2 regions of the Pseudoalteromonas sp. SG43-3 genome follow, and region 2 is predicted to be linked to the other one. Evidence: riboswitches for the same ligand, from Rfam matches in the RefSeq annotation. Region 2 holds a riboswitch; the other holds the start of a gene.

Region 1 (15,492 bases), on a different contig from region 2:
AAGGTGGTGAGCTTGAAGATCCATGGTGCCAACCAACTGAGCAAGTATGGACTTGGACTAACTCTCCAGAGCAAGCACCAGATAAATCAGAACTAGTAACTTTAAAAGTTGTTGAAGGCGAAGTGGTTGCTGTAAATGGCGAAGAACTTAAACCATATGACTGTTTAGTTAAATTAAACGATATTGCATCACCTCATGGCGTTGGACGTGTTGATATTGTAGAAAACCGTTTAGTTGGCATGAAGTCACGCGGTTGTTATGAAACACCAGGTGGCACAGTAATTATGGCTGCGCTTCAAGCCATTGACGAGCTAGTGCTTGATAAAGCAAGCCGTAAGTGGAAAGAAGTACTAGGTGGTGAATTTTCACATTTAGTGTATGACGGACGTTGGTTTACACCACTTAAAGATTCTATTTTAGCCGGTGCAGAAGCACTTTCTAAAGTGGCAACAGGTGAAGTGGTACTTAAATTATATAAAGGTCAAGTAACTGCGGTTCAAAAGCAATCACCAAATAGCTTATACAGCGAAGCATTTGCTACATTTGGCGAAGATGATGTGTACGACCAATCACACGCTGAAGGCTTTATTCGTTTATTCTCGCTTTCAAGCAGAATTTCAGCATTGGCTAAAAAGTAAATTATTTATAGCCCCTTATAAAAGGGGCACTACAGGGTTTGGAGAGATTTCATGGCATTATGGGGCGGACGTTTTTCTACGGGTCCAGATGAGGCGTTTAAGCAATTTAACGACTCTCTTCCCTTTGACTACCAGTTAGCAGAGCAAGATATTATTGGCTCTGTGGCATGGGCTGGTGCACTTGAACAGGTAAATGTACTTTCAAGTGATGAGCATACAAAATTAGTTGCTGCATTAAATGAGCTACTTGAAGAAGTTAAAGCTGATCCACAATCAGTTGCTACTTCAGGTGCAGAAGACATTCATTCACATGTTGAAGCTGCTCTCATTGAAAAAGTAGGTGATTTAGCTAAAAAATTACATACAGGCCGAAGCCGTAATGACCAAGTTGCTACCGATTTTAGACTATGGTGCCGTGATACAGCCGATCATTTACTAGATGCCATTGCACAGCTAAAAGGCGAGTTTGTAGCGCTTGCAGAGCGAGAGCTTGGCACAATATTACCAGGTTACACGCATTTACAGCGCGCACAACCAGTATTGTTTAGCCACTGGTGTATGGCGTATGTAGAAATGCTAGAGCGCGATGAAAGCCGCCTGCAAGATGCTAAAGCGCGTATGAATTTTTGCCCATTAGGCAGTGGTGCATTAGCAGGTACAGCTTATCCGATTGATCGCCAAGCATTAGCCCACGGATTAGGTTTTACAGCGGCTACAAAAAATAGTCTTGATGGCGTATCTGATCGTGACTTCGTGTTAGATCTTTTAAGTTGTGCGTCTATTTCGATGATTCACTTATCTCGTATGTCTGAAGATCTGATTTTTTATAATTCGGGTGAAGCCGGATTTATAGAGCTTGCTGATAACGTCACGTCAGGCTCATCGCTCATGCCTCAGAAAAAAAATCCTGATGCACTCGAGCTTATTCGCGGTAAAACCGGACGTGTATTTGGTGCATTTAGCGCTATGATGATGACATTAAAGGCACTGCCACTTGCATACAATAAAGATATGCAAGAAGACAAAGAAGGCCTGTTTGACGCTATGCCAACATGGCTTGCATGTATTCATATGGCGCAAGCATGTATTAAAGGCGTAAAAGTAAATGGCGATAAAACGTTAGCAGCGGCAAAAGGCGGCCACGCTAATGCCACCGAGCTTGCTGATTACTTAGTTGCTAAAGGTGTGCCATTCAGAGAAGGGCATCACATTGTGGGTGTACTTGTACAGCTTGCGATTAGCGAAGGTAAAACGCTTGAGGAGCTATCACTTGAGCAGTACAAATCAGTAAACACTGTATTTGAAGACGATGTTTACCCAGTACTTGAAATTGATGCGTGTATAAAAGCGCGTCAAGCGCTTGGTGGGACGTCTATTGAGCAAGTAACTAATGCTGTTAAAGAAGCCAAAAAAAAACAGCAAATAACGGTACGTGATGCAAATTTAGATGATGTAGAGGCAATAGCCACACTTATACAGCATTGGGCAACGGTAGGCGAAAACCTACCTCGTGCAAAAAGCGATATGGTGCACTCTATTAACGAGTTTGCAGTTACTGAAATAAATGGAAAAGTGTCGGGCTGTGCATCGTTATACATTTACGATACCGGCCTTGCTGAAATACGCTCATTGGGTATAGACCCAAAAAGTAAAGTGACGGGGCAGGGTAGACAGCTTGTAGAGCACCTACTTGCTAAAGCCAAAAAATTGGCACTTAACCGAGTTATTGTATTGACCCGTGTACCCGATTTTTTTGAACAACAACGTTTTACTTTTTGTAGCAAAGACTCTTTGCCTGAAAAAGTAATGAAAGATTGTGAACTTTGCCTTCGTAAAGAAAATTGTGACGAAGTAGCAATGGAATATATTTTGAAGCTAAGTACACGTGCGGAGATCCCGTGTAAATACGTAGCTTAAACTCCCTGGATACAAAAAACGTACGGTTATCCCTGTGCGTTTTTTTATATTTGCAGTAAACTGGTCGGAGTTGTTTGGTTGGGTTATATTTTTTGAGTGAATTTTAATGTGTCAAAAAAAGTTGGCACATTGATTGCTATGTATAAGATAGGTAGCAAAATAGCTATCACTGCTTAAAACAGGTAATGCATTTATCTACATAATAATGTGGTTAAAAGTTGCACCAAATATAATTAAAACTTTTACAAGGATCAATCACATGCAAGTTTCAGCTAATAGCCAATTACAAATGCAAGCATACAACAAAACACAACAATTAAAGCCTGCAATGGAACAAACTGCTAGCCCTAAAACCCTGCAATCTGATACAGTGAGTATCTCTCAAGAGGCTATCTCTGCAGCAAGTAGTGATAGCTTACAGCGCGGTTCTATCATATTGCCAGGTGGTCTCCGCCCTAAGTAATTTTAAGGTTTTTAATGTTTTTAACTGAGTTATTTGGTTTTTTCTCGCTTTCAGCTTTGATAATGTGGGCTTTTCTAATGGCCTTCTTTTTTAATATTTTTGTTTACAGCTTAGATGTTAAAAGAGGCACAACTTTATTACTCAGTTCATTCATTATGATGACTTCATACTCATCATCTGATTATTTTCTTACTTGGCTGTCAATATATAATATTACTTATTTAGATTGGGTTATTTACGATTTGGCTACAATTATATGTTTGTTTATAGCCTTTGCCTTCATTAGAAAAACTTCAGATTCTTTTTTATATTTAATAATAGGTTTGAGCGTAAACTTAGTTTTAACCTTATCAATGCATATTGATATGTTTATTTATGGCAATCAAGAGCCGTGGATATTTTGGGATATTTATACAATATCTGTTTTTATTATTGATTTAACAATGGTTGTAGCTCTTATTGTAGATAGAGACTTTCTCGGTCTTCATAAATTAAAAAATAAAACTCTCAGCTACTTCAAGTCAAACGATACCCATAAAGTAACCTAGCTTAAATGTACGTTACTGAAGCCCTGATGGATTATGTAGAAGCTTTCTCTCAATGGGGCTTTTTAATGGCCTTCTTATATTGTTTAGCCTCCAGTATAAATAAAGAAAATAAATCCTCGGTTTATTTATCTGCGCTTATGCTCTGCTCATATATTTCCAGTGGTTATATAAACTTATTAGAAAGTTTATATTTAAACTGGGCGCTTTATGATTTAATCACAATTTTAGCTCTATTAATTTTAGAGCACTTAAAAGTACTCCAACGTTCTGCAGCCTTTCACTTCATCATCTTTGCGTTAACAACAAATGCTGTACTCACTCTCATAATGCATTATGACCTATACGTTTTATATAACTATGAGCCTTGGTGGTATTGGAGTGTTTATTCTGTTGGCGTTAATATGTTCGATGTTTTAATGATTCTGTCACTAGTATTCAATAAAAATCTCAAAAAAAATGGATAATATTCTAGTTAATCCAGTAATTTCTTTTTACATAGGTGCATTTGTACAGTGGGGCTTTTTAATGGCCTTTTTGTACTCATTAGTTGTAAGTATTAACACACCTAAAAAAGAAGCTGTATGGTTATCATTTGTTATGTCAATTTCTTACTCCTCAAGCCTGTTTATCGATATACAACACATATCGTACCTTGAGCTCTTTTTGTTTGATATAGCAACTATTTTAGCCATCTTTATTTTAAGGTTTTTCATTATTGAAAATCTTATATCGATCTACTTGTTGTTAGGGCTGACTATAAACTCATCATTATTTCTTGGTATGTATATAGATGTGTCAGTTTTTAATAATTATGAACCTTGGTGGTTTTGGTTTTTTTATTCAATTGTTATTAATTTAGCCGACTTTATGATGCTAGCTATATTTTTTATAAACAAAGATTTTTTAGCTTTAGCTGCAATTAAAATATGGTTCCACAATAGTATTATGAAAAGGAATAATAGTAGTGGCTGACATACTTTGGGCTCTGGTAGATTTAGGATATAACGTAGCAATACTATTTACATGGTTCTTCCTAATCGCATTTTTATATAACCTATCAGCGAGTATTAATAAAAATGATAAAAGTAGAACGCATCTTTCATTTATAATGATGGCCTCATATATATCTAGTCTTTTTATGGATCCACTTATTGAAAATCTTCACCTAAATTACTTCTATTATGATCTTGCTACTATTAGCGCCCTGATACTTTGGCGATTTATATATAAAAAATTAGTACCAATTGTTTTCTTCTATTTAATTGTAGGCCTTTTTATTAATGCATGTTTATTCTTAGGTATGCACTACGATATTGAAATTGCAGGTACTCTTTACTATTGGTGGTTTTGGACTGTTTATATTTTTGGAATGTATTTTGTCGACTTTACAATGGCATTGGTATTAATCATCAATAAGGATGTTTTAGGCTTAAACAAGCTTTTAAGGTGTGTTAGAAAGTTAAGTTTGGATCGCTGAGGCAGTATAGCTCAACTTAAAAGAAGAGTGATTTTGTGCCTTTTCTGATGTTGCCGTAATATGTAAAGCGGTATAATAATTTTTTATCTAGTGTTGGAGTAAGATGATTGAGCTACTTTTAAATACAAACATCTCTTTTTATATAGGTGCTTTTGTACAGTGGGGCTTTTTGATGGCTTTTCTATATTCTTTAGTAAGCTCTATAAATAACGCAGATAAAAGCATTGTTTGGCTATCTTTCATCATGGCACTTTCTTACTCTTCTAGTATTTTTATTGATATGGATTCGATAACTTACTTCGATTTTTTCTTATTCGATAGTATTACTCTATTTGTTATTATTTTATCTGGTTTTTTTATAAAAATTAGCGGTGTATACATTTATTTATTATTTGGTTTAGGTATAAACACCTTACTATTTTTTGCAATGTATATAGATAATGATGTTATGCACCATTATGAATTTTGGTGGTTCTGGTGGGTGTACATAGTAGGTATAAATTTTACAGATTTGACCATGGTTTTAGTTTTCTTTATAGGTAAAGATATTTTAAAACTTGCTTGGTTAGAAGGAAAGCTAAATAAAGTGTTTAATAAAAGGGCCTATTAGTAATGGATTTCAGTGCTAACAGGCCTTATTTATTATTAACTGGCACCACAGCCCAATTTAGTTTTTAGCGCTTTGACAATTACAGGGTCTACAAACTCGCTTACATCACCATTGTGACGTGCTACTTCTTTAACAAGCGTTGATGAAATAAATGAATTTCGCTCTGCGGGTGTTAAAAATACACTTTCTAAATCAGGATTCAGGCGGCGGTTCATGTTAGCTAATTGAAATTCATAGTCAAAATCAGATACAGCCCTAATACCACGTATAAGCACATTAGCATTGTGATCGCGCGCAAGGTCAGCCAATAAGCCAGAAAAACCAATGACCTTAACATTATCTAAGTGACTTAAAATAGAGTTTGCAAGTTCAACACGTTCTTCAAGGTTAAAACAGGGTTTTTTACTTGGGTTGTTCGCAACCGCAACTAATACGGTATCAAACATTTTAGCTGCACGTTGAATAAGATCTGTATGACCATTGGTTAGTGGATCAAAGGTGCCTGGGTAAATTGCAATAACTTTCATAATGTTCACTATTTATGATTTTAGCGCTAGTTTAACAGTGTTTATGCCACAAAGCAGCCTAGCTAATAAAGCATATAAACACTTACTTTCTTTGAACAGGTCAGTCCAAGGTTTGAGTGTTTTAATGATTCATATTTGTTTATACTGTTTACCTCTTTTGAGTGTAATGTAGCCTATAGATAATTTGAGTATTAGCATATGAATACCAAGGATAAAATAATACACACCAGTATTTTGTTGTTTAACGAAAATGGTGAGCGAGCAATAACGACAAATCATATTGCATCAAACTTAGGGATGAGCCCGGGTAATCTTTATTATCATTTTAAAAATAAAGAAGACATTATCCGTCATATTTTTGCGCTGTATCGCGATCATTTAAATACTCACTTTAAACCTATTAATAAAGATGATGATGCATTTAATCATTTAACGGCTTATTTAGATTCGTTATTTGAATTAATGTGGCGTTACCATTTTTTTTACGACAATCTTGGCGATATACTCGCCAGAGACACTGAGCTAAAACAAGCTTACATTGATTTTCAGTTAGAGTTATTAGAGCAAGTTCGTAAAATTATTCTAGGTCTTCGCGATAGTGAAATGATTGCTATTGATGAGCAAGATGTCATTGATTTAGCCCATACACTAAAGTTAACTGTTAGCTTTTGGACGCCTTATATTAAGGCTCGTAGGCCAAGCGGTACCCTTGCTGAGCAAGATATATATCACGGTATTTTAAAAGTACTTACATTATTTAGAGCGTACAGTACCGATAAAAGTATTAATAAAATGAACCTATTACGAGAAAAATACACCGAATTAGCGCAACAAGCCCCAACTGTTGTTTAGCCGTTGCCCTTTGGTTGTTTCCTAGACGCTGGATTTTTTGCTATAATCGCGCGCCAAATGCCTGGGAGCGCGAATTCCCGCAGTCTAAGAGTGAACTATGCTTAAATTTATCGTCAAACTACATCCTGAAATAGCCATCAAAAGCCGTTCGGTCCGTAAACGCTTTACTAAAGTGTTAGAAAATAACATTAAGATTGTATTGCGACGTCTTGACGAAAAAGTACAAGTAAGAAATAACTGGGATAATATTTCAGTTGTTACAAAGCTTGAAGATGCACAAGTTCGCCTTGATTTTATCGACAGCCTTAAACGCATACCTGGTATCGTTCAGTTTATTGAAGTAACTGAGACGCAATTTGAAACTCTCGATGATATCTATCAAAAAACAATAGCGTTAGTGGGTCATACAATTGTGGGTAAAACCTTTTGTGTGCGTGCTAAGCGTATAGGCCAACACGACTTTACCTCGACTGATTTAGAGCGTTATGTTGGTGGTGGGCTAAATCAACATATTGAAGGCGCAAGCGTTAAACTTAGCCGTCCAGAAGTAACAATACGCTTAGAAGTAAAAGACGATAAAGCTTATATTGTTTCGCAAACGCATTTTGGTATGGCGGGCTTTCCACTACCAACGCAAGAAGACGTGCTTTCGCTTATGTCGGGTGGTTTTGACTCTGGCGTAGCAAGTTACCAAATGATTCGTAAAGGCGCACGTACGCACTTTTTATTCTTTAATCTAGGTGGCGCAGCGCACGAGATTGGTGTTAAGCAAGCGAGCTATTTTTTATGGAAAAAATACAGCTCAACACATAAAGTTAAATTTATAACAGTTGATTTTGAACCTGTTGTTGCTGAAATTCTAGAAAACGTTGAAAACAGCCAAATGGGTGTTGTACTTAAACGTATGATGATGCGGGCTGGAAGTGTAGTGGCTGAAAAGTTAAACATTCAGGCGCTTGTCACTGGTGAAAGTATTGGCCAAGTATCTAGTCAAACATTAGCGAACTTAAGCGTGATTGACCGCGTTACTGAAACGCTTATTTTACGCCCGCTAATTCAAAATGATAAACAAGAAATTATTAATCTTGCTCGCCAAATTGGTACAGCTGAAATGGCTGAAACGATGCCTGAATATTGTGGTGTTATTTCTAAAAAGCCGACAGTTAAAGCCAAAATTGAAGTAATAGAAGCCGAAGAAGAAAAGTTCGATTTTGATGTGCTAGATACCGTAGTAAATAACGCGCGCATAATGGATGTACGCGATATTGACGTAGAAGCCAAGCAAGAGCTAAAAGAGGCTGAGTCGGTTGCTGATTTACCTGCAGGCTCTGTAGTAATTGATATTCGCTCACCAGAAGAAGAAGAAGCTGCACCGCTTGCAATCGATGGTGTTGAAGTGGTGCATTTGCCGTTCTTCCGTTTGGCTACTAAGTTTGGTGATTTACCAAAAGACACCGACTACTATTTATATTGTGACAGAGGCGTAATGAGCCAACTACAGGCACTTATGCTGCACGAACAGGGCTTCGAAACTGTAAAAGTTTATCGCCCGTAAAGTTAAAAGCTTATATAAGCGTGGTTTATACCACGCTTTTTTTTGCCTGAATTTTGACTAACAACTCATCGTTGTAAGGCGTTGGAATACTGTGAAGTTTACCTTGTTGGCTAATATAGCCACATATAGCTGATATTTCAGTTTCTCTATTGTGAGCTATATCTTGCTGCATTGATGAGTAATTATTTGCGGTTAACTCCATTATTTTATAAGCGGTATTGAGAGCTTTAATTAATGGGATATTAAGCCCTTGAGCCTTTGCAATATTGCATGCTTCAGTGAGTGCATTAAAAATTATTGTATTGTACTTAGGTGCACGTAATTCGCCATTTTTTACATTACTTAAAGCGCTTAATGGATTAATGGCAATATTGACGAGTAGCTTTTCAAAACGAAGCTGCTGAATGTTATTAGTAAACTTTAGGTTGGGTATTACTTTAAAAATATCAGCTATTGGCGCACTATTTTGAAGTGCAAGCTCATTACAGCCACCAATAACGCTTTGTCCTTCACCTGTGTGTTGCACAATATATTGGTTTGATTTAAAGCCCGCTATGCTTGTCGTTAAAAAGTAGAGTGCTTGATGGGTGTTTAGCTGGTTATTTATCTCATCAACGTTGCCCATTCCATTGTGCGAAAGTACAACAGAGCAATGTGTTGGTAAAAATGGCTTTATTTGAGAAAACGCATCAAGCACTTGAAAAGCTTTAACGGTAAATAAAATTACATCAAATTCAGTTGCTTTATCTAGCTGATTTAATGAAATAAATTTAGCGTCAATTTTTTTTGATGCACCCTTAGCTCTGCTGTAAAAGCGGGTGTTTGTTGGGTTTTTACGAGTTAAAACACTGACATTATGCGATGCGCTCAAAAAGTGGCTCAGCAATAAGCCAATAGCGCCATCGCCAACGATTAAAATATTAGCCATGTGGGTTCTTTTTTCGAGGTGTAAAAATTACTCTAAGTAAAAAGTAGCTTGCAGCACCTGCAAAATCAGCAAAAAAATCACCAAGTGATGCTTGCCTATAAGGTAGTGCGTCTTGCATTATTTCTATCGAGGCGCCATAGCCTGCTAATAAGAGTATTTGAGCATATAAAGGAAGCTTAAAAGCCTTATCCATTATTATGGCTAATATAAAAAAAATCCCAAAATGGGCGACTTTATCAACATGAGGGAATAAATTTACAACGCCACCTTTTATTTCTTTAGCAAATAAAAAGGTGAAAGCCACTATGCTGATTAAAAAAACTGCTTGATAAACACGCCTTGTCACGACAAATCCTAAAATCGCTTAAAAAAGAGGCGCAAGTATATCAAACTAATTTAGTATCGCACCTGAACAAGATGCAGAAAAATGTAAAGATTTATAATTTTAGCGTTATAATTGCCACATAAAATTAAGATTAAATAGTTAGGAGTATACTAATGCCTTCATTTGATATTGTATCTGAAGTAGAAATGAACGAAGCTAAAAATGCGGTTGATAACGCAAACCGTGAATTAGAGACTCGCTTTGATTTTAGAGGCGTTGATGCTTCTATTGAGCTAAACGATAAAACAATTAAGCTTAAAGCAGAAGCTGACTCTCAAGTTATGCAGTTGTTCGATATTTTAGCGGGAAAAATTTCAAAGCGCGGTATGGATGTAGCTAGTTTAGAACTTCAAGATATTAGCCGTGCAGGGAAAAATGTATTTCGTAACGTTGGGTTAAAGCAAGGTATCGAAAAAGACATGGCCAAAAAAGTGGTTAAAGCCATTAAAGATTCAAAAGTTAAAGTACAAGCCGCTATTCAAGGCGAAGAAGTGCGTGTGACAGGTAAAAAGCGTGACGATCTTCAAGAAGCAATGCAGGTAGTACGCAGTGCCGATTTAGGTCAGCCTTTTCAGTTTAAAAACTTTCGCGACTAATTTATAAACTGTTTTTAATAAAAGTGCTTTAATTTGTCTATATTTGCAGACAGATTAAAGCTACTTAATTTTTTACAACTTTCCCACCTTATCCTCTCGTAGTTCTGCATGTATTAATCCACTTTTTGATATTTAAGCTATTATATTTAATTGAATATAATAAAAACTTCACTCTAGAAGGTATTAAAATGAGACCCCATCAATTATTTCTGTTATTTGTTTTGCTTATATTTGCCAAGCCAAGCTTATCAAAGCCAGTTGATATTGATGTATTGGTCGAAAATGGCTACTTTCCGATTGTTATTAACGCGCAAAAAAAGCAGGGCTTTGCTCCTGAGTTTATTAATATTTTAAACGACGCACAGGAGGAATTTAACTTTATACTTATTTCTTTACCTGTAAAAAGGCTTACTTTGTCTGTTGAAAAAAATAACTTCGACGTTTTATTTTTAATGGCAATGCAATGGTTGCCAAAAAAAACGCAGAAAAATATTGAAAAAACTGAATTTTATACCATCACCAAAAACGAGCTTTATACACTCAAAGAGAATGCATCAGAGCAAACTTATTTTGACAATCTGGACAAATTAACCAAAGTTGGGGTTTTAGGGTACTCGTATCAATTTGCAGGATTTAATACAAATGCCGAATACTTGAGAGAAGAGCACCAGGTAAGCCTTACAATCGATGAATTCAATGTAGTTAAAATGCTGCTATTAAGGCGCGCTGAAGTCGGGGTTTTAAACAGTATTGCTTATCAGTATTTTAAAAAGCAGAATATCTTAAATATGGATTTACTATTTAAGAGTGACGTACCAGATGCAGTGTATGAAACACATTTTTTGATTAACTCACAATCAAATAAAATATCTAGTCACAAAATGGATGAAATATTAAATTTACCTACTACACAAATGCAACTTCAGAAGCTACTTGATAAGTACGGTATTCCTTCAAGCTATAATAATACAGCACTGAACTGAAATAGCTTTTAGCTATATAGACGTCCATTGACATTTGTAAACAAAATGCTCACAATGACGGCATATTTTCAAGGTGCTTGCTAGCCACTTCATGTAATGATTTTTTTAGCAGGATAATCGGGAAGTTGGTGCGTTTTCATGATGACTACAAGCCCAACACTGCCCCCGCAACGGTAGAGTATTGCATGTTTTTATGTGCTTACTGAGTCCGGAGACCGGCCTTGATGCAATCTTACTTACTTAAATCTTTGCGGTGGGCAAAGGTAGGGGATCTCATGTTAAACAAAACAACTCTAGGCGTTGCAATTTCTGCTGCGCTTTCATTTTCTGTGTCTGGTGCAGAGCAATCAATTGAAAAAATAACCGTTACAGCTAATAAGTTTGAGCAATCAATTAACGACGTTTTAGCGAGTGTAAATGTTATTGAACGTGCTGAAATAGAAGCTAGTAACGTACGCGATTTACCTACACTTTTAAGCACGCGAGTGGGTTTTCAAGTTAATCCAAACGGTGGTTTTGGTCAAAATACAGGCGTGTCACTTCGTGGTACGGGCTCTGGCGATACGTTGATTTTAATTGACGGTGTACGTACAGGCTCAGCAACACTAGGTCAAAAAGCATTAAATAATGTCCCTCTAAATAGCATTGAACGCATAGAAATTATTAAAGGCTCTCGCGCGGCTGTTTATGGCTCTGATGCACTCGCTGGTGTTATTAATATTATTACGCGTGAGTCAGATAACTTATCCCTAAGCGCTACATTTGGTTCTGACTCTTATCAAAATTATCAAGTTGCAGGCTCTGTAAAATCAGATGATATAACAACAGCATTTAACGCAGGCTTTGAAAAAACAGATAACTTTGATGTACTGCAAGGCGTAGCACCTGATGAAGATGGTTATGAAAATAAAAACCTTGGTTTTAAAGTAAACTACACCGATGCACATTACGGCGACTTTAAGTTATTAGGCCAATACAGTGAAGGCTATGCAGATTACGACAGTCGCTTTAGCCCAGCAGACAGTACGATTGAACGAGATGATTTTAAAAACTATCAACTTTCTGCAGGTTGGAGTAAAAACTACACTAACCAAACGCATAGTGTTGATTTAGCGCTTTCAACAGATGATTCAGATAACACTTATGTTGATTTTTCAGTTGGGCCAACAACAAGTACCTTTATAACTAAACGCACACAAATTGATTATAACGGCCAGTACCTGTTATCTAATGAACTTAACATTAGTGGTGGTATTAATTGGTACAACGATGATGTGTCGCATAGTTCGCAACCATTTGTTGAAGACAGCCGCGATGTACTTGCTGTGTTTGTAGGTGCTTACTATGATGCAGATAAAGTACTGGCTAATTTAACTGTTCGCCAAGATGATGATGAGCAATTTGGCGACGAAACAACGTATACAGCCGCTGCAGGTTATCATTTATCTGAAGATGCAACATTTCGTATAAGCCAAAGTACTGGCTTTAAAGCTCCTACATTTAACGATTTATATTATCCACTTTATGGTAACCCTGATTTACAACCTGAAAAATCAGTAAACCGTGAGTTAGGTTTGAGTGTAGATTTTGATATCGCGCAAGTTGATATTGCAATATTTAGAAACGATATAGAAGATAAGATTGATTACGATGCAAACTTTGCATTGGCTAATATCGATGAAGCACGTTACGAAGGGGTTGAATTTAGCTTATCTCAGCAGTTTTTTGGTTTTGATAGCAACCTTAACTTTGCTTACTTAAGCGCTGAAGACGAAGAAACGGGCGCAGAGTTGCGTAATGTTGCTAAACGTACTTTTAACTGGGAACTTGCAAAACAGTTTGGTGCTTTTGATGCAAGCTTAGACATGCAATACCGTAGCGACCGACAAGGTGCTGTGACGCGCTTAGGCTCTTATACACTCTGGAACCTAGCGGGTAATTATCAAGTAAATGAACATATTGAAGTTTCACTTCGTGTAGAAAACTTATTTGATAAAGAATATAACGCTGTTGATTCAAACACTGATTTTACAACGGGTGAAGTGTATTACTACAACACGCCAGAGCGTCGCTTTTTTGCAGGCGCAAGCTACCAGTTTTAACGGTATTTATTAATATTAAAAAGCCCGACTTATGTCGGGCTTTTTAATGTGTAGCTAAGTTTAACTACTAAAATTAGCTAGTCAGCTAAGAACTCTTTAAATACGGTTTCAAACTTGTGTAACTTAGGTGCTATTAAAATACTACAGTAACCCTGCTGTGGGTTTTCGTTATAGTAATCTTGATGATAATGCTCTGCTGGATAATACGTAGTGGCAGGGCTGACTTCTGTCACAATTGGCTCAGCGACATGGCTTTGCAGTTGAGCTATCATTTCGTTGGTTTGCTTAAGTTGAGCTTCATCGTGATAGTAAACCACACTTCTATATTGTGTGCCTATATCGTTACCTTGGCGATTCAATTGTGTTGCATCATGCAGTGTGAAAAACATTGCTAAGAGTGTTTCAAAGCTAACTACAGTCGCGTCAAATTCAATTTTAACAACCTCAGCGTGACCGGTTGTGCCTGAGCATACAGAGTCATATGTTGGGTTATTTGTTTCACCGCCGGTGTAGCCAGAGCTTACGGTTAGTACGCCATTTACACGTCTAAATGCAGCATCTATACACCAAAAACAGCCGCCACCAAATGTTGCTACTTGCGTTGTTGAGCTCATAAGTATTCCTAAAATGTATATGGGGTTTAAAGGCGAGCATAAATTGTATGCGCCGCAACAACAAGGTTACGGCGCAATTAAGAGGCTAGATCTCTTCGAAAGGTTTTTCAGCGGCTTGTTTGTCTAATTTTTGCTGTAAAAATTCAGGTGATTGAGTGTTACGTGCAAGTGCATAATATGCAGCAGGTACAACAAAAAGAGTTAGTAGGGTCGATACAATAACCCCAGTAAACACGACTACACCTATCACCATACGGCTTTCAGCGCCCGGACCTGAAGCAAGTACTAAAGGTACCGAACTCATAACCGTAGTCAGCGAGGTCATAATAATAGGGCGCAAACGCTGAGTTGCTGCTTGCAAAATAGCTTCACTAAATTCAACGCCTTTATCGCGTAGTTGGTTAGTAAATTCTACAATCAAAATACCGTTTTTAGCACTTAGCCCTATGAGCATGACAATACCTATTTGGCTGTAAATATTTAAGGTAAGTCCTGTAGCCCAAAGTCCGAACATAGCGCCCATTAAACCAAGTGGTACGGTAAGCATGATGACGAACGGATGCATAAAGCTTTCAAACTGTGCTGCCAGTACTAAAAAGGTAACAGTGAGTGCAAGTATAAATACGTAGGTCATCGCTGATGCGCCTTCGTAATAAAGCTGCGACTCGCCTTTGTAATCTACGGCGCCATCTATATCGTTTTCTTGCGCGGCTACTTCGTTTAAAAAGTTAAGCGCTTGCTCAAGCGTATAACCGTCGGCTAAGTTGGCGCTTAATGTAATTGCGCGCATACGGTTGTATCGGTTTAAGCGCGATGCGGTTGCTTCTTCTTTTAAGCTGATAAGGCTATCAAGTGGGACTAGTTCACCGCTTCGTGATTTAAGATATATATTTGAAATGTCAGTAGGGTTAGTAAAGTCTTCTTTAGTCCCTTTTAAAATTACATCGTATTCTTCACCACGGTCAATAAAGGTTGTAACACGGCGCTGGCCAAGCATTGTTTCAAGTGTACGGCCTACATCAGATACAGAAACGCCTAAATCAGCGGCCTTGTTTTTATCTATGCTGACTAAAAACTGCGGGAAGGTTTCTTTATAATCATGATCGATTCTTACTAAACCTGGGTTTTGTTCAGCACGCTTAATTATACGGTCACGCCAATCGGCAAGTTGTGCATAATCATTACCTTGCAATACAAACTCAATAGGGCGAGATGAACCACCACCGCCAATACCACGGCGCATAATGGCAAATGCACGAACATCGGTAACTTCTTGCATTTTACCGCTTATTTCGTC
Region 2 (15,492 bases):
GTCGCTGTTATCGGCGTACTCTAAACGGCCTCGGTAGCGAGTAGATAAAATATTAGGATCGTCGTAAACAAATAAGTAACCGCTGCGATCGCTGTCAGTGGTACGCGAAAAAGAAAGGCGCTTACCCCACCCAAGCAGGTTAGATTCTCTAAAACCTATACTCGATTTGTTTTCTCCACCGCTCCGACTAAAGTTCACTTCAGGTAAAAGTGTCCATAAATCACGGGTAACCACTTCTACATTAACGTCGCCGTCGCAGTTTTCGGTAGCACTAATTTGTGCATCATATAAGTAGCTTTCTTTGCGAAGTAAACGCTCTGATTCTGCGAGCTTTTTAGCGTCGTACTTGTCACCTGGGGAGAATAATAAAAGGTTATTAATGACATCGGGCTCTGTTTGAATGTGAGCGCGATTAGCAAAACGGAATAGGGCAATATTTTCCTCTTCAAGCTCAGTATTAAATACATTAAGTTGCTTGAGCTTTATTGAGGCTATTTTAGCGTTACTATTACTGTGCGTGAGGGTTGTTTTGTCTTGAACTTCTCGGCGTAGGTTTTTATTTGTGCTTAAATCTGTCTGTTCTACAAGGCAGTTATCAGTTTTCATTGAAGATTGTTGTGCGAACGTATTAGGCACATAAAAGCTTAAAACCGTTAAACTAATACAACATTGTGCTATCCATTTCTTGCTCACCATTAAACCTCTTACTGCTACGTAGCAAATGACTATCGTAATATCAGCTTACATCATTGTTATTATAATGTAAGTAAAAGGTATGGATTTTGAAATTAATTAATTGTTACCCATATTCACTTTTGTTAATAGCCAGCTGGTTTGCAGCGACCTATGCGCTAAGCATTAAAAGCTAGCTTAAATAAAATGCTAAAGCGGCGAGTAAGTGTTCAGCTTCATGACCTTCGGCATTAATCCAGATGCTTTGGCTGTAATGCTCATAGTTTAAATTAAAGGTTTGATGATTATAGGTAAAGCGAACTTGATGGCGATCGGCGCCTGCAGAATATTCGTTGAGTGTTACTTCGTCTGAGTGTAAAAATAATGTACTCCACAGCTCAAAGTCTTCATCGTTTGGTAGCTCAATGGGATTAATCAAAATACATTTGTGTGTATGGTCATATTCTATTTGGGTCATAATGCTCTTAATTAGTAGCTAGGTAATGTCGAATTGCCGTTAAAAATTCGCCGCCGTACTTATTTAACTTAGTAAAACCAACACCTGAGACCTTTAAAAATTCACTGTCGTTTGTTGGCATAAGCTGCGCCATTTCGGCTAACGTTTTATCATTAAATACTACATAAGGTGGCACATCGTCGGCATCAGCAAGTTCTTTACGAAGTGCGCGCAGGCGAGCAAACAGTTTTTTGTCGTAATTAAATTGCGCTAACTTATCTTGATAAACGTGTTTGGCTTGCAGGCGTGGCTCGGCTAATTGCAGTGCGTATTCACCTTTTAAAATTACACGCGCGGCTTCGGTTAATCTAAGTGACGCACCTTGTGTTATATCTTGGCTAAGTAAGCCTTGATGAATAAGTTGGCGTAAAATACTGAGCCAAAACTCACTGCTTTTATCTTTACCTATGCCGTAGGTACTTAACTCATGATGATTATTATCGCGGATGCGGCTCGTGTTTGCACCGCGAAGTAATTCAACAATATAACCAAGTCCAAAACGTTGTCCCGCTCTGTACACACACGAAAGTGCTTGCTGAGCGACTAACGTACCATCAAAACTTTTTGGCGGATTTAAGCAAATATCGCAGTTGCCACAAGGTTCGCGTTGATATTCACTAAAGTAGTTAAGTAATATTTGACGACGACATGTTTGCGCTTCGGCAAAGCTTGCCATTGCGTTAAAGCGTTGTTCTTCTACGCGGCGGCGTTGTTCGTCGTCTATGTCTTCAAAAAAGCGCCTTACGCGACCTATATCAGCTGGGTCAAAATACATTATAGCTTCTGCGGCAAGTCCATCTCGCCCAGCTCGACCAGTTTCTTGATAGTACGACTCTATACTTTTTGGAATATCGTAATGCAGTACAAAACGCACATTAGGCTTGTTTATGCCCATACCAAAAGCAACGGTTGCGACCACTATTTGTATATCGTCACGGGCAAACCCGGTTTGTACAAATTGTCGTTGCTCGTTACTCATACCAGCATGATAAGCGGCAGCGTTTAGTCCTGCATCTGCAAGCTTTTCAGCAATGTCGTCTACGCGTTTACGGCTGGTGCAATAAATAATACCGCTTTGGCTTTTTTGCTCCTTTAGGTAGCGAAGCAATTGCACCATAGGTTTAAATTTTTCTTCTATGGTGTAACGAATATTGGGGCGATCAAAGCTGCCTGTATGAATATAAGGCTGTTGTAGTTTTAATTGCTCAACTATATCAAACCGTGTGGCTTTATCGGCGGTGGCGGTTAATGCCATCATTGGGACATGTGCAAAACGTTGCTTTAATTCGTTTAAGCGAAAGTAATGAGGTCTAAAGTCATGACCCCAATGCGACACACAGTGCGCTTCGTCAATAGCAAATAAACTCACATTTAAATGCGATAAACGCTCTAAAAATTCGTGTTGTAATACTTTTTCAGGCGCCACATATAAGAGCTTAATTTGCCCCTGATGAAGCTGTTGATACACCAATTGCTGTTCTTCTCGTGCTAAGCTGTTATTAACGTAAGCGGCTTTTACCCCAAGAGCTTGCAGTTGCGTTACCTGATCTTGCATTAGCGATATAAGCGGAGATATAACAATGGTTACGCCTTCGAGTACTAAAGCAGGGATTTGGTAGCACACCGATTTTCCGCCGCCAGTAGGAAGCAATACAAGCGAGTCTTGACCGTTAATAGCGGCATCAATAACTGCTTTTTGACCGTCGCGAAATTCACTGTAGCCAAACACTTGTTTGAGGACAGTTTCGGGTTTACGCACAAGGGTGCTAGAAGGTGGAGTTGATGTATTCATTGGCGGGTATTTTAGTGGTTTTTTAGTGAGATGTCTTTAGCTGAGTTACTTGATAAATTATTTAAGTGGAGTCTCGTAGTTTTACACTATGTATGTTTTACTCATCTTACCTGTTTTGACATAGAGAATAATAATGAATAAAGAAATGTTAATTGAACAAGTGGGCGCGTTATTTGTAAATGGCATGCCGTTTAACCAGTTTTTACAAATATCGGTTGAGTCGTTGAGCCCTGAACAGGCCAAAATTACGTTCCCGTGGCAGGATGTACTAATTGGTAACCCTGCGCAAAAAATACTCCATGGTGGTGTTATTTCAGCCGTACTTGATAATGTAGGCGGTATGCTCGCTGCAGCAAGTGTAATTGATAAACTCACCGATTTAGATATTACAAGCGTGCAAACAAAATTAGCCACGCTTGGGACTATCGACTTACGTACTGATTATTTGCGCCCTGGTAAAGGGGAGAGCTTTACTGCCAGCGCAACACTTATTCGTTCAGGTAATAAAGTATGTGTATGCAGAATGGAATTACATAACGAACAGTCTGTTCAAATTGCTTTTGGAACCGGCACGTATTTAGTTGGATAAAACGCGTATGGCAAGTAAACTAGCGGCCTTTTAAATCACTAAGTGTGTATTATGTCGATTGATACTGAGCAGCGTAAAGGTGCTATTTTTGCTTGTCTTGCTTTTTTAATGTGGGGCCTTGCGCCAATATACTTTAAGTTGATTCAGCATGTTTCTGCTTTTGAAATTTTAATGCATCGGGTTATTTGGTCGGTTGTGTTTTTAGTATTGGTAGTAAGTGTTTTACGGTATTGGGGTAAAATTAAACGCATTATCGTTCAACCTAAGCTTTTGCTTATGCTTGTTATCACCTCTGCACTGCTTGGGTTTAATTGGGGTTTATTTATATGGGCTATAAATAATAACCACATGCTTGATGCAAGCTTGGGCTATTACATAAATCCTCTTTTAAATGTATTACTGGGTATGCTTTTTTTAGGCGAACGCCTGCGTAAGTTCCAAGGCGTAGCAGTAGCCCTTGCCTTTAGCGGTGTAGTGCTGCAGCTAATTAGTTTTGGCTCGTTTCCGGTAGTTGCCTTTTCACTGGCTATATCATTTGCACTTTATGGTTTATTACGTAAAAAGTTACCGGTTGAAGCCTTGCCTGGCATTTTACTCGAAGCACTTATATTACTGCCTGTCGCACTTATTTATTGGTGGTTAATGGTGCCTACAGCAACATCAAGCCTGCCAGCTAATGATTGGCATACTAATGTACTACTGATTAGTGCAGGTATTGTAACTACATTACCACTGCTGTGTTTTACCGGTGCAGCTAAGCGTTTGCAATATACTACACTTGGCTTTTTTCAATACATTGGGCCAAGCTTAATGTTTATACTAGCTGTGGTGTTTTATGGTGAAGTGTTTGATGCAGAGCGGGTAGTAACATTTGCATGTATTTGGAGTGCACTGGCTATTTTTAGTTGGGACTCTTACCATCAATCACGCAAACGTAAAAAAGCGGCTATTACAGCCGCAGAAGTATAATTAACTAATAAAATGGTTAACTAACTACTTTATTACGACCAGATTCTTTAGCGTCGTAAAGCTTTAAGTCGGCCTGTTTTAAAAGTTCATCAATTTGATAAACAGGCCCGTTTGAGAAGCCAATAGAGATAGTAAATTTAATTTTAGCTTTACTAAATTCTTGGCTATTCATTTCTATAAAATACCTAAAACCTTCAAGCCTTTTTAGTGCTTCTTGTTTATCAGTGTCGGCAAAGTACACTGCGAATTCTTCACCACCTAAACGCGCTACTAAATACTTTTTAAAGTATTTACTGAAGCAAATAGAGAGCCCTTTTAATACTTCGTCGCCAACATCGTGTCCGTATGTATCGTTAATTGATTTAAAGTGATCAATATCAAGCATAGCTAAAGCACCGTCACCTTTAGTATGTTTTATTTGCTTTAATGATTTTTCAGCTTCTTCAAAAAAGTAACGACGATTTGGTAAATTAGTTAAATAATCCGTGTTGGCTTGTCGCCTTATGGTAGCTATAAGGTCTAACATATCGACGTTTTGACTAAGCCTGCAGTAAAACTCTTCGCTATTAAAAGGTTTGTGCAAATAATCGTTTGCGCCATTTTTTAAAAATAAACTAGAAAGCCCTACAGAGTCAGAACCCGAAATACCAATAATAGCTTTTTCATCATTGCTATATAAGCGACGAATCTCGCTACATAGTTCATCGCCATTCATATTGGGCATTTCATTATCAGTAATAATAACTGAAATATCAGGTGAAGCTTCAAGCAGGTTTAACGCTTCTTGTCCGTCTTGTGCTTCAATAATTTGATACTTATGGCGCACTAATAAACTACAAATGTATCGTCGGGTCGATTTAGAGTCGTCAACAACGAGTACTTTTACATTTTCGTTGCGAGGCAGGCGCTGTAACTGTTTTTCGAGGTACTGATAAGCTTGTTTATTTTCTTTAATGATGTAATCGATGATTGGGTATTTTTCTACAGTGTCGCGAGTTTTTTTATCAATATTGCCCGTCATTACAATAGTTGGAATGTCTGCATTAATAGTACAAGGTATTGCCTCACCTAATGGGGCATCAGGTAATATGAAGTCAACTACAGCGCAAAAATAGCTATTTTTACTTATAAGCTCTTTTGTTTGCGCTAATGACTCAGCTATATCAACTTCATAACCAGCCTTAAGCGCGATGTGCTTTTGCACTCGCGCCATGGCAGGTGTATCTTCAACTATTAGTATTTTTCGCGTCACGGAACAACCCTATATATATTTTGCAAAAATATTTGCTTATACAAGTTGTAACTGTTAAAACGCAAAAAAGCAAATAACTTAAATACTTACAGATTATCCGCTTCTGAATAATACTCTTGGCTAATCGGCGCTGGGCTCGACATTTTTGAACGGCCAAATAAAGTATGAAACTTAGTTTTGCAGGTCGTTAGTTTTAAGTATTTTACCCAAGCTCGTTCGATTGGGTTGGTAGGTTCTTGTGAGCCAGTTACGACTGCTACAAACTGTTCTTGGTGTTCGTTTTGCGGCTCAATTGTTTTACTGTATAAGCCTTTTAAAACAACTCCGTGTTGTTCAAGTATGCTGGCTTCTAATAAGGTGAAGTTTCCGCTGCGGCTAAAGCCTCGTGGAAAGTTTTGATCATCATAAAATTGACGTTGGCTAACAAATGCTTGGCGTAGTAATGAAATGTTATTGCTCATAGCTTTATCCTCATACCTTAGTAATTAGCTGGAGTATGATGCAAGTTTGGCAATTTATTAAACAAATTATTTTTATCGTGAGGATAAAAAATTGGATATCGATTTATTAAAAACATTTGTTGAGGTAGTGCGTACGCGTCACTTTGGTAAAGCGGCCGAAAACCTTTATATTACGCAGTCTGCAGTGAGCTTTAGAATTCGCCAATTAGAGCAAGGACTTGGTGTTAATTTGTTTATTCGCCAGCGTAATAACATTCAACTTACAGCACCTGGCGAGCGTTTATTACCCCATGCACAAATGATTATTACGGGCATGCAACGCGCCAAAGTGGATGTTGCGCTTGCCGATAATATGCATAAGCAAATTAGCTTAGCAGGAACGCCCAATATTTGGGATGCTTTTTTACAGTTTGGTATAACAAATATTGTATCAGCGATGCCGGGCGTGTCATTAGTCGCAGAAGTTAAAGCACAACAAGAAAGCACTCGGCTGTTATTAGAACGCACGCTTGATTTGGCAATATTGTTTGATCCACCAAAAGTAGACGAGCTAGTGGTAGAGCGAATCTGTGAGTTGCCAATCATTCCCGTAAGCGGATACGACACTGCAACGAACGAAAACTTTTTTGATAATCAGTATGTATATGTTGATTGGGGAACTACTTTCTCACTTTGGCATGCGCGTCAGTTTACCGGTAAAACACCGCCTTATTTTAGAACCAGCACAGGACGTATTGCACTTGATTTAATACTGCAATGTGGCGGCAGTGCATTTATACCTCAAGTATTGGTAGAAGGGCATTTAGAAAAAGGTGAACTGTTTCATGTTAAAGATGTAGAAAATACCTCGCGAGACGTGTTTATAGCGTATCACAGAGACAACGAGCAAAAAGAGTTAATAGAAACCTTAGTTAATTTACTATCGCAAATGACCCCAAGCTTGTCATTAAAGAAAAGTAAGTAAGTTCGGCCGTTTATTAGGCTTTCATGTTATTTTGATTTCAAATTTAATGCATTTTTATTAATAAAAAAAGACATTAATATTTCCATTGTAATATTACTGTCATTTAGCGGTGACAAAATGCAGCAGTTTTAAAAAATTAGTCTTTTGTGATTATCCAAGGAAATAACATGAAATTTGTAAAATCGAGCTTATGCTTAGCACTATTAAGTGGTTTATCTTTTAATGCACTTGCCGATGTAGACATTTACGGTAAAGCGAATGTAACAGTGCAATCATCTGATGACGGCGAAGGATCTTTTACTGAGATAAAAAGTAATGCATCTCGTCTTGGTGTTAAAGGTTCTGAAAAAATAAATGATAGTTTAGAAGCGGTATATAAGTTTGAGTTTCAAGTTGATGTGTCTGATGCTGATTCAAAAGGCGATAACGACGACAATATTTCTGCGCGTAACCAATACGTTGGTTTAAAAGGTGCGTTTGGCCAAGTGGTTATTGGTCGTAACGATACTGCGCTTAAACAATCTCAAGGTAAGTTAGACTTGTTTAACGACCTTGAAGGCGATATTAAAAATGTATTTAAAGGTGAAAACCGTTTAGGGAATACTGTTAGTTATTCATCAAACTCATACGAAGGTTTTAAAGTACTTGCTACTTTTGTAGCTGAAGATGATGTAGACGCTGATAACGGTTACTCAATGGCGGTTACTTACGGTGACGTGGCACTTAAAAAGAGCGCAGTATATGCCTCTATCGCAGCCGATAGTGAAGTAAATGGCTACGATGTAGTACGCGCGTCAATCCAAGGTAAAGTTGAAAACTTTAAGTTAGGTGCAATGTACCAAACACAAGAAAAAGTTGACGGCAGCGCAGAAGCGGATGGTTATCTATTAAATGCAGCTTACAGCATGGGTAACAACACATTTAAAGTACAATACCAAGACATGGACTTTGACGACAGCGACGATAAGTCAGCAATATCAGTTGGTCTTGATCACAAATTAAATAAAAACATTAAAGTATTTGGCTTTTACTCAAGCTTCGACATGGACAACAACGTTGACCAAGACTACGTAGGCTTAGGTATGGAATACAAGTTTTAACTATTCGCTAAATTAGTTAAAACACTCCCTTTTTAACCGCGCTCTTTTGAGTGCGGTTTTTTTTGCTTTAAATTATTTACTTAGCCGCCCATAATAGAGCTTCATTTGGAATGAGGTGCGAGTCCTCGACTGTTCCCGCAACTGTAATTAGCGCAAAGCTTTAAGTCAGATACAAATGGTATAATACCAATTTTATTAAAAACATGATCTTTCTAGCGAATTAAATAACTTACTAACTTCGTTAAAAATTATTCATATAGAACAAGTATATGTCATAATTTCCGCTTTGTTATTAAGCTATTTCTTTGTCGCTATAATAAATCACTAATTTAGTGCAATTGGTATAAATTCTTTTAACGAGCGGGTTTACTCATTTTTTCTTGTAGTGCATTAGTATTTTTATCGCATTTTAGTGAGTTTAATCCCGTCTAGGACTGACTATTGCACACTCAAACGCCATTAAATATACCATTACTAAACGTTAAAAACGTATCGTGGGGTATTGGCAATAAAACGATCCTCAAAAAAATAAACCTTAAAATAACCACAGGTAAATTTGTTGGTTTAATTGGACCTAATGGCGCAGGTAAATCGAGCTTATTGCGTTGTTTATATCGTTTTAATAAACCCAGTGATGGCGTTGTAGAGTTTAACAACACCGATATTTGGCAGCTAAAAAGCGATGAGTACGCAAAAAAAGTAGCGGTTGTTTTACAAGAAACCCCGTCGCAATTTAACTTAAGCGTATTTGATGTTATTGCACTTGGGCTAACGCCTCATAAATCGCTATTTAGCTCAGTAACTAACATTGATAAACAAAAAATTACCCAAGCTATCAACACTGTAGGGTTGGCAGATCATAGCGATCAAAGCTTTGAGTCACTTTCGGGTGGTGAAAAGCAACGTGCCTTGATAGCCCGCGCCATAGTTCAGCAACCTCAGTTGTTAATAATGGACGAACCAACTAGCCATTTAGATGTTAAATACCAAATACAGGTAATGGAGCTTGCTAAATCGTTGGGTGTAACGGTGTTTGCATCGTTTCACGATTTAAACTTAGCTTCTGCAATGTGCGATGAACTAGTGGTTATTAAAAATGGTGAAATTACACATACAGGCACGCCAAGTGAGGTATTAACCGAAAACATGCTAGGCGACGTTTTTGGTGTCTGCGCTCAAGTAAATAACCACCCGCAAATATCGGAGTCGGGAAATAGCATCCCTCATATCACTTACTTTTATGGTTACGAATAATATGAGCGCAGTTAATACTCGCCAATCACTTGCGCTATTTATCAGTGCTGCAGCTGCTTTATTTAGCTTATTTGCAGCACTTAGTTTTGGCGCAGCAGAGACCTCACTTCAAGATGTATTTAATAGCTTTTTACTCTCAAATGATGCGTCTTTTAATTCGCGTATTATTTTTGAACTAAGAATGCCACGCACATTACTCGCCTTTTTAGCCGGTTCTGGCTTAGCAATTGCGGGGCTTATTTTACAAACGGTAACGCGTAACCCTTTAGCCGATCCTTACTTATTTGGTATATCGTCGGGTGCCTCATTTGGCGTGGTGTTACTTATGGCATTAGCAGGTATTAGCGCAGGTTTTATGTTATCGGCAGCAGCGTTATTAGGTAGCTTACTCGCTATGAGTTTATTAATACTTATTGCAGGTAGGCAGCAAAGTGCACAGGTAGAATCAATGTTATTAGCTGGTGTTGCTCTGTCGTTTTTATTTAGTGCATTTACCAGCTTGCTGCTTTATTGGAGCGACCCTCAGGCGGTAGCCGCTATTTTATTTTGGACACTGGGCAGCTTTTCGCGTGCGCAGTGGGCTACGCTTTGGTTGCCTTTATTGGTAATTACATTGTGTACGTTTGTAATGCTGAGCTTTAGAAGGCAGCTAAATGCTATGTTACTGGGCGATGAAAGCGCAATTACATTAGGTGTGAGGGTTCAGCGCTTTAGAATACTTATGCTGGTTTTAAGCTCATTAATTACCGCTGTGCTGGTGGCTATGTGTGGTGGTATTGGGTTTGTAGGATTAATGGTGCCGCATATTGTGCGCTTTTTTATATCCCAAGGCACCATCGCTGGCTTACTGGTAACCAGCTTGGTGGGCGGTACATTTATGGTGTGGGTTGATGTACTTTCGCGCTCATTGCTGAAAAACCAAGAACTGCCCGTTGGTGTTATTACTGCAGCTATTGGTAGCGTGTTCTTTTTGAGTTTATTGTTTTTTAGAAAGCGAAGGGTGTAATTCCATGAAAACCTTAATGGTGCAAGGCACTACATCAGATGCTGGTAAAAGCACTTTAGTTGCTGCCCTTTGCAGGGTGTTTTCTAAGCGTGGGGTAAAGATTGCGCCTTTTAAACCACAAAATATGGCACTCAATAGCGCAGTAACAAAAGATGGCGGCGAAATTGGTCGTGCGCAAGCTTTGCAAGCAATAGCAGCTAAAGTAGAGCCAGAAATAGACTTTAATCCTATTTTACTTAAACCTAATAGCGATACTGGTGCACAAGTGATTATTCACGGAAGAGCCATTAGTAATATGGAAGCGGGCAAATATCACGACTATAAAAAAGCGGCGATGGATGCAGTAATTACCTCACATAACCGCTTAGCTAAACGCTTTGATTTACTCCTCGTTGAAGGGGCAGGTAGCCCTGCTGAAATAAACCTGCGTGAAAACGATATTGCCAATATGGGTTACGCCGAAGAGGTAGATTGCCCAGTAATTATAATTGCTGATATTGATAAAGGTGGTGTGTTTGCACATTTGGTAGGTACGCTTGCGTTGTTAAGCGAGTCAGAACAGGCGCGCGTAAAAGGCTTTGTTATAAACCGCTTTAGAGGCGATATAGGTTTGCTGCAAGGCGGGCTTGATTGGCTTGAAGAATACACAAACAAACCCGTACTTGGCGTATTACCTTATTTACACGACCTTGCGCTTGATGCCGAGGACGCCGTCGCAATTGATAATAACGTAACCAACGCCTCAATTAATATTGCAGTGCTGCTTGTTCCCCACATTAGTAACCACACCGATTTTGACGCACTGCGTTTGCACCCAAACATTAATATAAATTACGTGCGCCATACGCAAACGATCCCAGACGTTGATCTGATAATTCTTCCAGGCAGTAAAAACGTGCTGGGCGATTTAACCTTTTTGAAAAATGAAGGCTGGGACACTCAAATTAAACGCCACTTACGCTATGGTGGCAAAGTACTTGGCATTTGTGGCGGCATGCAAATGCTGGGCAATACGCTCAACGATCCCGAGGGTATTGAGTCATCATTAAAGCAAGTAAATGGGCTTGCTCTGTGCGATTTTGAAACCACGCTAACAACACAAAAAGTATTAACTAAAATAACCGCTACACTGCTTTTAAATAACCAATCAACACCCTGTAGTGGTTACGAAATACATGCAGGGATTAGCCAAGGTGCAGCGCTTAATAAGCCATTTTTAACCTTTGATGAAAGCCACCCACATGGCTTTACGTTTGATGGCTTTATTAGCGATGATAACGCCATTGCGGGCACTTATTTACATGGCTTATTTGATGAAGCCGATGCTACATCGCAAATTTTAAAATGGGTAAAACCAAGCGCCTCAATTAACCCAATTAGTATTGCCGCTCACCGCGAGCAGCAGTTAGAACTATTAGCAACCATGTGCGAAACGCATTTAAACATACAGCAAATTATCTCGATTTATGAAGGGCACAATAATGACTGAACAAAACAACGATAAGCATAAGCAGCGCCAACAAAAAGTAAAAGAACAAGTGGATGCACGTGTTGCGGCAGCGCAAGATGTAAAAGGTATTTTTCAGGTAATCACCGGTAATGGTAAAGGTAAATCAACCTCAGGCTTTGGCGTTGTAGCACGCTGCGTTGGACATGGTAAAAAAGCAGCCGTTTGCCAATATATTAAAGGTACGTGGGAATGTGGCGAGCGTAATTTATTACAAGGTGCAGGTGTTGAGTTTGTTGTAATGAACACCGGTTTTACTTGGGATACGCAAAATAAAGAAGCCGATACTGCAGCCGCGCAGGCAACATGGCAAGAGTCAAAACGCATGCTTGCTGATAGCAGTATTGATTTAGTATTACTCGATGAGCTTACGTATATGGTGACTTACGGCTATGTTGATTTAGATGAAGTAGTAACAGCCCTTAATAACCGCCCGCTAATGCAGTCAGTTATTATCACAGGGCGTGCAGCACACCGCACTTTAACTGACCTTGCCGACACAGTAAGTGAAGTGCGTAATGTAAAACACGCATTCGACTCAGGCATAAAAGCGCTTGAAGGGTTTGATTACTAATGTTTAAAGCGTTTTTTATTGGGCTGCTGCTTTTTAGTGTATCGGGCAGTGCACTTGCAGAGCAGGCTAATGATTCTAAAAAGCTGCGAATAATCGCGCTTGCACCGCACATTGTCGAAAACCTATTTGCCATAGGGGCGGGCGATAATATTGTGGGCACAGTTGATTACGCCGACTACCCAAGTGAAGCCCAAAGTATTGAGCGCATAGGGGGTTATTACGGCATCTCGCTTGAAAAAGTATTGGCGCTTAAACCCGACTTAGTTATTGCGTGGAAAAGCGGAAATCAAAGCGAAGATTTAGCCCAAATAGAGCGTTTAGGTATAAAAGTGTATTTGAGTAACCCCGTCACAATCGCTGGTGTAGCCGACGAGTTACTTACTTTTGGTGAATTTACAGGGAATATTGAGCAAAGCCAGCAAGCGGCAAATGCATTTACACAAAAACTAAACGCGATTATTAAAAGCCAGCAAGATAAAAAAAATATTACCGGATTTTATCAGTTATGGGCTGAGCCTATGATGACGGTAGGTAAAAACACATGGATAAATCAGCTGATTGAAACATGCCATGTAAGCAATGTATTTGCACAGAGCGTTACAGATTACCCGCAAATTAGTATCGAAAATGTTATTGTTACTAAGCCACAAGTTATTATTATCCCTGATGAAAAATCAAAAACACCACAGCCGGTTGTTAATTGGCAAAAGTGGCCAGAAGTACCAGCAGTTAAAAATGATCAATTTATTAGCGTAAATGCCGATTTATTACATCGTTTTACCCCGCGCATGCTAGATGGACTCGCGGATATGTGTGTTAAAATAGACGCATCACGTAAACAGATTAAGAGTACGCAATGAGCAATTGGGCTACATTTTTAGAAAGTGAATTACAGCAACCTTACATGCAGCAAACGTTAGAGTATGTGGCTAATCGCCGCAATGAAGGTGTTGCTGTTTACCCGCCTGAAGCTCAAGTATTTAGTGCTTTTGATGCCACCGCACTTAATGACATCCGCGTCGTAATTTTAGGACAAGACCCATACCACGGGGAAGGGCAAGCGCATGGCTTGTGTTTTTCGGTATTGCCTGATGTAAAAAAACTGCCACCGTCGCTTAAAAATATGTACAAAGAGTTAGCTGTCGATATCAGCGGGTTTATTATTCCTGAGCATGGTTACCTGCAAAGCTGGGCAGATCAGGGCGTGTTTTTACTCAATACAGTATTGACCGTTGAGCAAGGGCAAGCGCATTCACATAAGCATTTAGGATGGGAGCTATTTACCGATAATGTAATTGCCCATATTAATAAGCACTGCGAAGGTGTGGTATTTATTTTATGGGGGGCACATGCACAAAAAAAAGGTAAAGGCATAGATAGCGCTCGCCATCATGTTTTAAAAGGGCCGCACCCATCGCCACTTTCGGCGCATAGAGGCTTTTTTGGCTGTCAGCATTTCTCACAAACGAATGAGTTATTGCAAGCCCAAAAAGATAAGCCAATTAACTGGCAAATCTAATTTATTCCAAAGAACTCAAATTGTTTAAACCATTAAAAAAGGCTTCCAGATTCTGGAAGCCTTTTTGTTTAGTTGGGGCGTATTGAATTAAAAATCGAGCTCATCAATTGCAATACTGTCTGTAAAGTAGTCTAGTTCTTGTAGTTCTTTACGTAGGCGCTGTTTGTCTTTTATTGCTTCTATTTCACGCCATTTTCTTTTTTTATTTTTTTGAGAGGTTTTTCTTGTTGTATCTGGTCCTTCTAATATCTCTAATATATCGTTTAGGCTATCCATGAACTTCTCCTATTGATTTTATTTACCTCAAGAATACCTATACCACAGGCCTAGTTAAAATAGAATAAAAAAGTGACAGTTATGTTACATAAGTGTGATTAATTGATGAAGGTTTATACGAAGATTATATGAAGGTTAAATAGAGAAGTAGCCAATTTTAGGCATAAAAAAACGCCGCTATTGCGACGTTTTCTAAAACACGATTATAGCAAATTACATTGCTTTAAAACGCGCTTCTAGTTGTTCTTGTGCATCAGCAAAAGAGCGAATACCTTCAGCCAGTTTTTCAGTAGCCATAGCATCTTGGTTATGTAACCAACGGAACTGCGCTTCTGTAAGTGGCTCTGGTTTTGGCTCTTTAGGAATATCTGTTTCTAGCAAGTATTCCTGTGCGCCTTCAAGGTTACCTAAATCTTCTAAAAGATTAGGGCTAATAGTTAGCTTGTCGCAACCAGTAAGAGCAATAATTTCGCCTGTATTACGGAAACTTGCACCCATCACAACTGTTTTGTAATCATGGCGTTTGTAAAATTCAAAAATGCTGCGTACAGACTGAACACCTGGATCTTGTAGCGGATCGGTTGGTTTTTCCATACCGTTAGCAACATGCCAATCTAAAATACGACCAACAAATGGCGAAATTAGAAATACGTTTGCATCGGCACATGCGCGAGCTTGGGCATCGCTAAATAGTAAAGTAAGGTTACATTTAGTACCTTCTTTTTCTAGCTGCTCAGCGGCTTTAATGCCTTCCCACGTAGACGCTACTTTGATTAAAATTTTATCTTTGCTTACACCTTCTTTTTCGTAAAGGCTAAGTAGAGTATGTGCTTTATCAATAGTCGCTTGCGTATTAAACGAAAGGCGTGCATCTACTTCAGTAGAAATATAACCAGGTACAATCTCACTAATTTCTTTACCAAGTAACACGGCAAAGTAATCACATGCTAGTTCAAGCTGTTTAGCTGGCTCTTGCTCGGTTTCTTTTGCATAGCTCCAAGCTTTATCTAGGTAAGGCTTATATGCTTCAATCTCGCTCG

Evidence for each region. A riboswitch is a leader RNA that binds a small molecule or an ion and turns the genes downstream of it on or off. The one in region 2 is predicted to bind cobalamin.
Region 1: another riboswitch for cobalamin. It lies ahead of H5157_RS01475 (TonB-dependent receptor domain-containing protein); the one in region 2 lies ahead of H5157_RS11290 (ABC transporter ATP-binding protein).

The regions. Positions count from the first base shown of each region.
Region 1 is NZ_JACJFC010000001.1:288,796-304,287, forward strand. Features, by position in the region: gene H5157_RS01405 (argininosuccinate synthase) at 1-638, shown strand, start outside; gene argH (argininosuccinate lyase) at 690-2,555, shown strand; gene H5157_RS01415 (hypothetical protein) at 2,815-3,018, shown strand; gene H5157_RS01420 (hypothetical protein) at 3,033-3,566, shown strand; gene H5157_RS01425 (hypothetical protein) at 3,593-4,030, shown strand; gene H5157_RS01430 (hypothetical protein) at 4,531-5,043, shown strand; gene H5157_RS01435 (hypothetical protein) at 5,147-5,653, shown strand; gene coaD (pantetheine-phosphate adenylyltransferase) at 5,689-6,180, opposite strand; gene H5157_RS01445 (TetR/AcrR family transcriptional regulator) at 6,379-7,032, shown strand; gene thiI (tRNA uracil 4-sulfurtransferase ThiI) at 7,130-8,587, shown strand; gene H5157_RS01455 (ketopantoate reductase family protein) at 8,613-9,515, opposite strand; gene H5157_RS01460 (VanZ family protein) at 9,508-9,861, opposite strand; gene H5157_RS01465 (YajQ family cyclic di-GMP-binding protein) at 10,014-10,496, shown strand; gene H5157_RS01470 (ABC transporter substrate-binding protein) at 10,685-11,479, shown strand; cobalamin riboswitch at 11,534-11,718, shown strand; gene H5157_RS01475 (TonB-dependent receptor domain-containing protein) at 11,755-13,581, shown strand; gene msrA (peptide-methionine (S)-S-oxide reductase MsrA) at 13,659-14,195, opposite strand; gene H5157_RS01485 (efflux RND transporter permease subunit) at 14,281-15,492, opposite strand, start outside.
Region 2 is NZ_JACJFC010000010.1:91,520-107,011, reverse strand. Features, by position in the region: gene H5157_RS11335 (BamA/TamA family outer membrane protein) at 1-696, opposite strand, end outside; gene H5157_RS11330 (DUF3630 family protein) at 866-1,150, opposite strand; gene recQ (DNA helicase RecQ) at 1,158-2,981, opposite strand; gene H5157_RS11320 (thioesterase family protein) at 3,115-3,570, shown strand; gene rarD (EamA family transporter RarD) at 3,622-4,539, shown strand; gene H5157_RS11310 (response regulator) at 4,556-5,791, opposite strand; gene H5157_RS11305 (DUF413 domain-containing protein) at 5,878-6,252, opposite strand; gene H5157_RS11300 (LysR family transcriptional regulator) at 6,344-7,216, shown strand; gene H5157_RS11295 (porin) at 7,384-8,316, shown strand; cobalamin riboswitch at 8,378-8,512, shown strand; gene H5157_RS11290 (ABC transporter ATP-binding protein) at 8,758-9,570, shown strand; gene H5157_RS11285 (iron ABC transporter permease) at 9,572-10,576, shown strand; gene H5157_RS11280 (cobyric acid synthase) at 10,581-12,065, shown strand; gene cobO (cob(I)yrinic acid a,c-diamide adenosyltransferase) at 12,058-12,657, shown strand; gene H5157_RS11270 (cobalamin-binding protein) at 12,657-13,517, shown strand; gene ung (uracil-DNA glycosylase) at 13,514-14,176, shown strand; gene H5157_RS11260 (DUF3545 family protein) at 14,264-14,452, opposite strand; gene tal (transaldolase) at 14,666-15,492, opposite strand, start outside.